DNA from 2 places in the Syntrophomonas sp. UBA1041 genome. Region 2 is predicted to be linked to the other one. Evidence: predicted binding sites of a transcription regulator. Region 2 holds the regulator's gene; the other holds the start of a gene.
What was found. Region 2 encodes CtsR, which represses protease genes until heat stress. Its sites were predicted from a motif close to AAGGTCAANNAAGGTCAAAT; they were not measured.
Positions count from the first base shown of each region.

Region 1: a site for CtsR is predicted at 2,085-2,104, ahead of dnaK (molecular chaperone DnaK). Genes of this name have one in related genera too.

Region 1 covers NZ_DCEA01000032.1:51,011-55,226, reverse strand. The annotation lists gene B2633_RS05690 (DnaJ C-terminal domain-containing protein) at 1-46, opposite strand, end outside; gene dnaK (molecular chaperone DnaK) at 62-1,939, opposite strand; gene B2633_RS05680 (peptidoglycan D,D-transpeptidase FtsI family protein) at 2,145-3,854, opposite strand; gene B2633_RS05675 (DUF4911 domain-containing protein) at 3,909-4,133, opposite strand; gene B2633_RS05670 (peptidase U32 family protein) at 4,123-4,216, opposite strand, start outside.
Region 2 covers NZ_DCEA01000013.1:18,045-22,260, reverse strand. The annotation lists gene pilM (pilus assembly protein PilM) at 1-1,286, shown strand, start outside; gene B2633_RS02530 (CtsR family transcriptional regulator) at 1,726-2,163, shown strand; gene B2633_RS02525 (UvrB/UvrC motif-containing protein) at 2,177-2,689, shown strand; gene B2633_RS02520 (protein arginine kinase) at 2,670-3,770, shown strand; gene B2633_RS02515 (ATP-dependent Clp protease ATP-binding subunit) at 3,810-4,216, shown strand, end outside.

The DNA of each region.
Region 1 (4,216 bases), on a different contig from region 2:
GCTCCACCCCCAGAACCTGGTAATAATCCTGATATTGCACTGACATAATCTACTGCCTCCATTAACGGGATGATTTATTTTCTTCATATTCGGCATCAATAACATCGTCGCCGTCCGTCTGAGCGGCGGCGCCGGGCTCTGATGCCTTATGCCCCGCATTCGCCATGGCCTGGGCCGCCTCGTTCAGCTGGCTCATCAGATCGTCCAGGGCCGCACTGGAACTGCCGTCTTTAATGGCTTTTTTCAGTTGTTCCAATTTCTCCTCTATGCCGGCTTTATCAGCTGTTGGCAATTGATCTGCCATGGTGCTCAACTGCCGCTCTACCTGATAAGCCAGAGCGTCAGCCTGGTTGCGCTTTTCCGCCTCTTCGCGCCGTCTGCGGTCTTCCGCGTTAAAGTTCTGGGCGTCTTTGATCATCTTGTCGATCTCGCCCTTATCCAGGTTCGAGGAGCCGCTGATAGTAACCTGCTGTTCCTTGCCGCTGGTCTTATCTTTGGCGGTAACTTTGAGAATACCGTTGGCATCGATATCAAAGGTAACCTCAATCTGCGGTATCCCCCGCGGTGCAGGCGGAATCCCCTCCAGCTTGAATTGTCCCAGAGAACGATTGTCACGGGCCATTTCCCGCTCACCCTGCAAGACATGGATATCAACCGCGGGCTGATTATCATCGGCAGTGGAAAATACTTCACTGCGGCGCACCGGAATGGTGGTATTGCGCTCAATGATGCGGGTCATGATACCGCCCATGGTTTCCACCCCCAGGGATAAGGGGGTCACATCCAGTAAGACCACGTCCTTGACCTCACCGGACAATACCCCGGCCTGAATGGCTGCTCCCACCGCTACAACCTCGTCGGGATTTACGCTCATGTTGGGCTTTTTTCCGGTGAGTTCTTCAACCAGCTTTTGCACCACCGGCACCCGGGTAGAACCGCCCACCAGAATGACCTCGTCAATATCCGGGGCGTTTAGCCTGGCATCTGCCAGAGCCGATTTAATGGGCTGGCGCAGTCTTTCAACCAGGTCGTGCACCAGATCTTCAAATTTTGCCCGGGTCAATTTTATATCCAGGTGTTTGGGTCCATCGGCATCCGCGGTAATAAACGGCAGACTAACCTGGGTCTCCAATACGCTGGAAAGTTCTACTTTGGCCTTTTCCGCCGCTTCAGTCAAGCGCTGCAGACTCTGTTTGTCTTTCCTCAGGTCGATGCCGTAATCCTTTTTGAATTCCTCCGCCAGCCAATCCACGATAGCCTTGTCAAAATTGTCTCCTCCCAGATGAGTGTCCCCATTAGTGGATTTCACTTCAAAAACCCCGTCCCCGACCTCCAGGATGGACACGTCAAAAGTCCCGCCGCCCAGGTCAAAGACCAGTATGGTTTCATTAGTCTTCTTTTCCAAACCATAGGCCAGGGCGGCAGCGGTCGGTTCATTTATTATTCTCAAAACATTTAACCCCGCGATTTTTCCGGCGTCTTTGGTAGCCTGGCGCTGGGCGTCGTTAAAGTAAGCCGGTACGGTGATAACCGCATCGACCACCTTTTCTCCCAAGTAATTGGAAGCATCCTCCGCCAGCTTGCTCAATATCATTGCGGAAATCTCTTCCGCAGCATAGAATTTGTCATCAACCTTGAATCGAACCGCATCAGCCGGCCCCGCGCTAACCTGGTAGGGCACCAGCTTGCGCTCGTCTTCAACCTCTTTAAAACGCCGTCCGATAAATCTTTTTACCGAGTAAAAGGTCTTTTCAGGATTCAAGGCTCCTTGGCGCTTGGCAACCTGTCCCACCAGGCGGCCTTTTCCCTCTTTAAAAGCAACTACCGAAGGTGTTGTTCTAGATCCTTCGGCATTTATTATAACCGTGGGGCTCCCCCCCTCAATCACTGCGACAACGGAGTTGGTCGTACCCAGGTCAATTCCAACTGCTTTGGCCATTACTATACACCTCCTCAAGTAAATCATGAGCCAAACTCATATTGAAATATAAATATGGTATTTTTCATCCGGCTGGGTGAAGCAGCCTTAAATCAGTCACCAGCTTTCCTAATATCTGTCTTTTATTATAATATGCACCTTATTAATAGTCAATAAAGGTCAAAGCAATTTATTTACATATTCCGTCCTGATACGCAGCGGGTTTTTAATAGTAATTCATCATTCCCTGTACGATGTCGCGGAACACCGGGGCAGCGTCTTTGCTGCCGCTTTCACCGTCTTCAGCCAGAACCACGATAGCAAAGCGGGGTTCAGCGGCGGGGAAGTATCCGCCAAACCAAGCGTTGAGTATTTCACGGGGAGGGGTGGTACTATTATCAATTGTGCCGGTCTGACTGGTACCGGTTTTCCCTGCAATTGGCACTTCCTGCATGGCGGCGCTCTGGCCGCTCCCTTCTGTAATCACTTTTTCCATCATCTGCCGCATCACGGCGGCAGTTTCCAGGCTGATTACTTTTTGCTTGGATTGATCAGGCCAGACTTCTGTGCTGCCATACTGATCTACGCTGTAGCGCACCAGGGAAGGCGCTTTCCAGAAACCCTCATCGGCGATCGTCGCAATCATGGAGGTCAATTGCAATGGAGTGAGCATCACCCCTTTTTGCCCCACACAAGCATTCCCCAGTGCGGCAGGTCCGGCTTCAATATTCACATAGCTGTAATCAGTGTCAGCCACATAACCTTGAAGGGTTTCATCAGTGAGGTGGAACCGCTCCACATATTTCATTAAATTGTTTCTGCCCAAAGCTTCCCCGACCGCTATAAAACTGGGATTACAGGAACGCGTAAATGCAGTGGTCAGATCAATCCGGCCATGACCTTCTTTTTTCAGACAGGAAATGGACACCTGAGAATTAAAATCGTAGGCCCCATCGCATTCAAAATAATCGTCAACGGTGACGGCTCCTTCTTCTAAAGCTGCTGCGGCTACCAGTATTTTAAAGATGGAGCCGGGGTGATACCTGCTTAAGGCCCGGTTGGTAAGGGTGCTATAAGGGTCGCTGGCTATTATCAGGCTGATATCATCGTAGGGATTGAAACCGGGCCTGCTGGCCATGGCTAAAACCTGGCGGGTTTCGATGTCCATCACCACCACCGCCCCGCGGTCCACGTGCCGGTTCATGGCTGTTTCAGCCAGTTCCTGAATGCGCTTGTCAATGGTCAAAGCCACCGTGCCCCGGGAGTTTTCCTGTTCCTGACGCAGTTTAAACATCAACCCTTTTATAACCGTATTGCGGGCATCCACCGTTGAAACTAATTCCAGCTCGGCAGTGGAATTGGCCAGGATGTGATCATAGCTTTTTTCGATGCCTGATTGCCCGCTGTTTCCTGTCGGGCCGACATACCCCAGCAGGTGGGCCATAAAACCGTCATCCCGGTACCTTTTTATCATAGGAGCTACGATCACCCCCTGTATGTCCAGATCAAGCAAGGCCTCCACCTCCTCATCGCCGAGGCGGGAAGCTATTCTGATCAGTGACCGGTCCTGATCTCTCACCTGGCTCAGGTTCTGTTTGATTTCTTGTTCGGTGTCTTCATTCAGATAGGGAGCCAGAAGGGATTCAACCCGGTTAAAGGCCGCCTGAAGGTTGCCGTCTCCAGCATAGTGAGTGTTTATCACCCCCGGCATAGCATAGAGGGCATAATCTTTGGTGCTATCGGTGAGAGGGATGCCATTGCGATCCAGAATAACGCCCCGCGGGTACTCTTTCAGCTCAATGGTCTGACTTCTCATCTGCACTGCGGCGCGGGCCAGCTTACGGCCGTTTATCACCTGATCCCAGGACAGCTTGCCGGCCAGAAAAACAAAAATAAACAGCATCATGAAAGCCACCAGGGCAATACGTCGGCGCACTGCCAAGCCCCCTTTTTCTGCCTTTAAATGTAGCATGGTCTCATCATATCAGGCTTATACAGCGGGTCCGTTTTTGATGGAAATCTCGAAAGGCAAATTAGTCAAGATATGCATTAAATCCCGGCGGGTGTCCGCGGTTCCCCGCACTACCACCAGGCCGTTATGGCGGTCTATAGTGGATAAGACCCCCAGGTGCTCGTAACCCTCGATTATTTTGTTTAACAAATCGATATCTGCGGGATTTACCGTCAGCCAAATATTGCCGCAATCATTCTGCACGGCCTGCCCTCCTTAACACCCGGCGCAATATTGAATTTGGCAGAACGGGCTCCGATGAGGGTATCCAAACCCGCTGCCGGGCA
Region 2 (4,216 bases):
ATAGCGGCATGGTAGACAGTAAGGCTATGCTGGCCCAACTGCAGCCAATGATCAACGATATTAGCGGCAAGATTGCAGGGCATATACTGGATTTAAACCAAAAACCACCGGATGCGGTGGTCTGTGTAGGTGGGGGCAGCCTGACCCCTTCGCTGATTGCGACCCTGGCGGATCAATTGGAACTGCCCCATAACAGAGTGGGAATACGTACTGCAGAGGGCTTCGAGGCCATTCGCTGTCAGCACCCCAACCTGCAGGGGCCTCAGGGGGTGACGCCGCTGGGTATTGCTTACCACTCCTTCATATTTCCCCCGCTGCCCTTCATTACTGTTACATTGAATCAGGCTAACCTGATGCTGTGGAATGTGGGGGAAATGACCGTAGGCAATGCCCTGCTGAGCTCGGGCACATCTTTAGCCAGCATATACGGCAGGCCAGGTTTGGGCAAGACAGTAACTATTAATGGCAAGATAAAGGCATTCCCGGGAACGCTAGGAACCGCGCCAATAGTGCAGGTCAATGGCCAGGCAGCAACTCTTGACACCCCTTTGAATCATGGCGATCAGATCGAATTCGTACCCGGCTGCAGCGGTCAGGATGCCCGGGTAGCCTTATCAGACCTGTTTGACCTTGGAGCCGGGGAGGTTAAGGTGAACGGCCGGCAATTGCGCATCAAACCGTTGATAACTGTTAATGGCCGGGAAGTTGCCAGTCCCGGATTCGAAATCCCCGACCGTGCCCGGGTGGATTTTCAACCAGCCAACTCCCTGAAATACATTTTGCAGGAAGCCGGGGTTCCAGAATACCAGCTGCAGTCGAGGTCTTATGCTTTTGTCCTGGGGAACGAAGATAAGCAAATAGTATGGCTTCCCATCAAGGTGGAAGTCAATGGTCAACCTGCTCAGCTCGATGATGTGGTTCCCTGGGAGGCTGAGGTGACGTACACTCTCTTACCGCCCCATCCGATTCTGCAAGAGATCCTGGAAGATACTGATGCATGCCGGTTGCGGGTTTACGTCAATGATGAGGAACTGGTGATAAACGCCCCGGGAGCCGGCATACTGATGGACGGAAAACCGGTCCCTACAACCGCGGAGTTGATCGACGGAAGCACCATCAGTCTGGATCACAGCATCAGCAGTGCCATTTTGAGCGATATATTTCAGGTTTATGGCTTGAATCCTAACCTCAACGCCAGGCTGGTGTTGAAAGTTAACGGGAGTGAGGCCGGTTTTACTACCCCCATCAAGGCTGGCGACCGCATCGAAGTATTCTGGGAAGAGTAGAACTTTTTATATACTCGTTCAGCTGCTTAAGGGAATCCTTTAATACAAGGACTCCCTTTCTTGTTTCTGCAAAAGCCAGCTTTGTACTGTCATACTGCCGGTAAAAACGGCTCTGCAGAGGCAGCCCGCCCGTTTATGGCTGATAGTCCGGCAAAGGACAGGGGCGTTTTTGCTATTTTGCCGTTCGAACGGCAACAATAGGTTTAGCACTAGCCACACCACCAGTTTGGAATGCTTAAGTATAAACGGCAATAACCGCTTTAACACCAAGGGACGCTCATACTTCAGGCCAGAGCCGGTTTTTAACTTAACGCTAAAAAGGGAGTTTGGCCGGAGCGAAAATTATCAGTCTTTCTAATAAAAGGATTTTCGTTTACTTTTCTCTATTTTATTATTAAAATAAACTTAAAGGTCAATAATAGTCAAAGGGGATCTGGCCTTGAGAAGAAGCATAACTGACCGAATCGAACAATATATTAAGGTGTTGATCAACCGCAGTGATCTTCAGCAGATAGAAATACAGCGGGCCGAGTTGGCTGAAACCTTTTCATGTGTGCCCTCGCAGGTGACTTATGTATTGTCCACCCGCTTCAGCTATAAAGACGGCTATATCACTGAAAGCAGACGCGGCGGCAAGGGCTTTGTGCGCATTACCCGCGTTAAATCAGATGCCGGTAGTTGCAGCCGGGTGCAGGCTGATATAAAGGATCTGATTGCTCATTTAAAGGAGGACCAGCATCTGGGAGAATCTGAAGCCCGCTTGCTCCAGGACTTATTGTTTACTCTTTTTATGGATCTTTCCAAAGAACAGCGACATCTGGTTTTATCCAAGCTGGTTGAGGCCATGGCCCGATATTCCGGCTTGCAGACCGACTAGGAGGCTATAGATTATGCAGTGCGATGAATGTAAACAGAAACCGGCTACAGTCCATTTAACCGAAATGTACAATGGGCAGAAGAGCGAAATGCATTTATGCCCATCGTGCGCAGCCAAAAAAGGCGCCTTGATGTTTGATCCCAACCAGTTCAACATCCCTAACCTGCTGGGAGGATTTTTGGGCGGAAATCAAGCCCTGCAAGGTGCGGGTTTGGCCAATCCCACCACACAGGCTACCTGCCAGAATTGCGGGGTCAGGTTTATGGATATACGCAACACTGGTAAACTGGGATGCCCGAACTGCTATCAGGCTTTTGAGGATGAGCTGGAATCAGCACTGAAGAGGATTCACGGCAATAGCCAGCATACCGGCAAAATACCGCTGCGCAGCGGAGAAAAGACCAGGATAAAACGGCAGGTTGAAGACTTAAAGGAGCAGCTGCAGTCCGCGATTTTGGCAGAAGATTATGAGAAAGCCGCTGAAATTAGGGATGCATTAAAAGAAATTGAAAAAAAGCTGGATTAGAGGTGATATCCAGATGGGTATTGATTCTTTATTGTATAGCACTCATGTTGGTTGGATGGACAGTTCCGCCGGACCCGAAACGGATGTAGCCATAAGCAGCCGGGTCAGGCTGGCTCGAAATCTCGATGCGGTCCCTTTTCCGCATCTGTTGAATGAACAAACCGGAAAAAAAGTCATAGATCTGGTAAAGCAGGCTTGCTCCCAGAGTGAATATGAGCCATTGCGGTCCCTGCAGGGGGTGACCTTTGATCAGCTCTCTGAACTGGACCGCCAGATACTGATGGAAAAGCACTTGATCAGTCCTCAGCACGCTCACTTCAATGACAGTTATCGGGGCTTGCTGGTTAATGAAGACGGTTCACGGTCCATAATGATCAATGAAGAGGATCACCTGAGAATACAGGGCCTGTTGCCGGGCTTTGACCTGGAAAAATGCAATGATGCAGTGCAGATGCTGGATGATGAACTGGAAAAGGTTCTAACCTACGCTTTTGACGGATACCGCGGTTATCTGACCGCCTGCCCCACTAATGTGGGCACCGGGATGAGGGCTTCGGTAATGCTGCATCTGCCAGGGATGGCCATGACGGCCCAAACCAACCGCATTTTTCACAATATCGGCCAGCTGGGGATGACTGTCAGGGGTCTATATGGCGAAGGCACTGAAATACTGGGCAATTTCTATCAGCTTTCCAATCAGGTGACACTGGGACTAAGTGAAGAAGAAATCTGCCATAACCTGACCCTGGTAACACGCCAGATTATTGAACAGGAGCGCAGGGTGAGGGACAGCTTGCAGAAGGGTATGGCCTACCAGCTGCAGGACAGGATCGGCCGGGCTTATGGGTTGTTGAGCCATGCGGGTATCATCAGTTCCAACGAGGCTTTAACTCTGCTGTCTGACCTGCGTCTGGGTGTAGACCTGGGACTCATCACTCATATTCAGGCAACTGCCATTAACGAACTCATTGTAGCCATCAGGCCGGCTCACCTGCAAAAAAGAGCCGGGCAGGAGATGGATGCATTTCAACGTGATATAAAGAGGGCTGAAGTCATCAAAGATATTTTGTTCAGAAAATAAACCATAAGCCTTCGGGCTTGAAAAGGAGGATATGCGACTATGTTCAGAAAGTTTACACAACGTGCCCGTAACGCGGTCCTACACGCTCAGGAAGAAGCTAAACAATTGAACCATCCCGCAATAGGCACCGAACATATACTGTTAGGCTTGCTGCGTGAAGGTGAAGGGGTGGGGGCCAAGGCCTTGCTCAGCCTGGGTGTGGATCTGGAGAAGCTGAGGGAAGAAGTTACCAAAGTAATGGGAGAAAGCAATACCGCCCGGGAACAGCAGGCCGGAGATCTGCCCATCACGCCGCGGGCTAAAAAAGTGTTCAATCTGGCATTTGACGAAGCCCGCCTGCAGGGGGTTAATTATGTAGGCACCGAGCACCTGCTTCTGGCCCTGTTGAGGGAAGAAGAAGGCGTAGCCGGACAGGTCTTGATATCTATGTCGCTCAAGCTGGATGA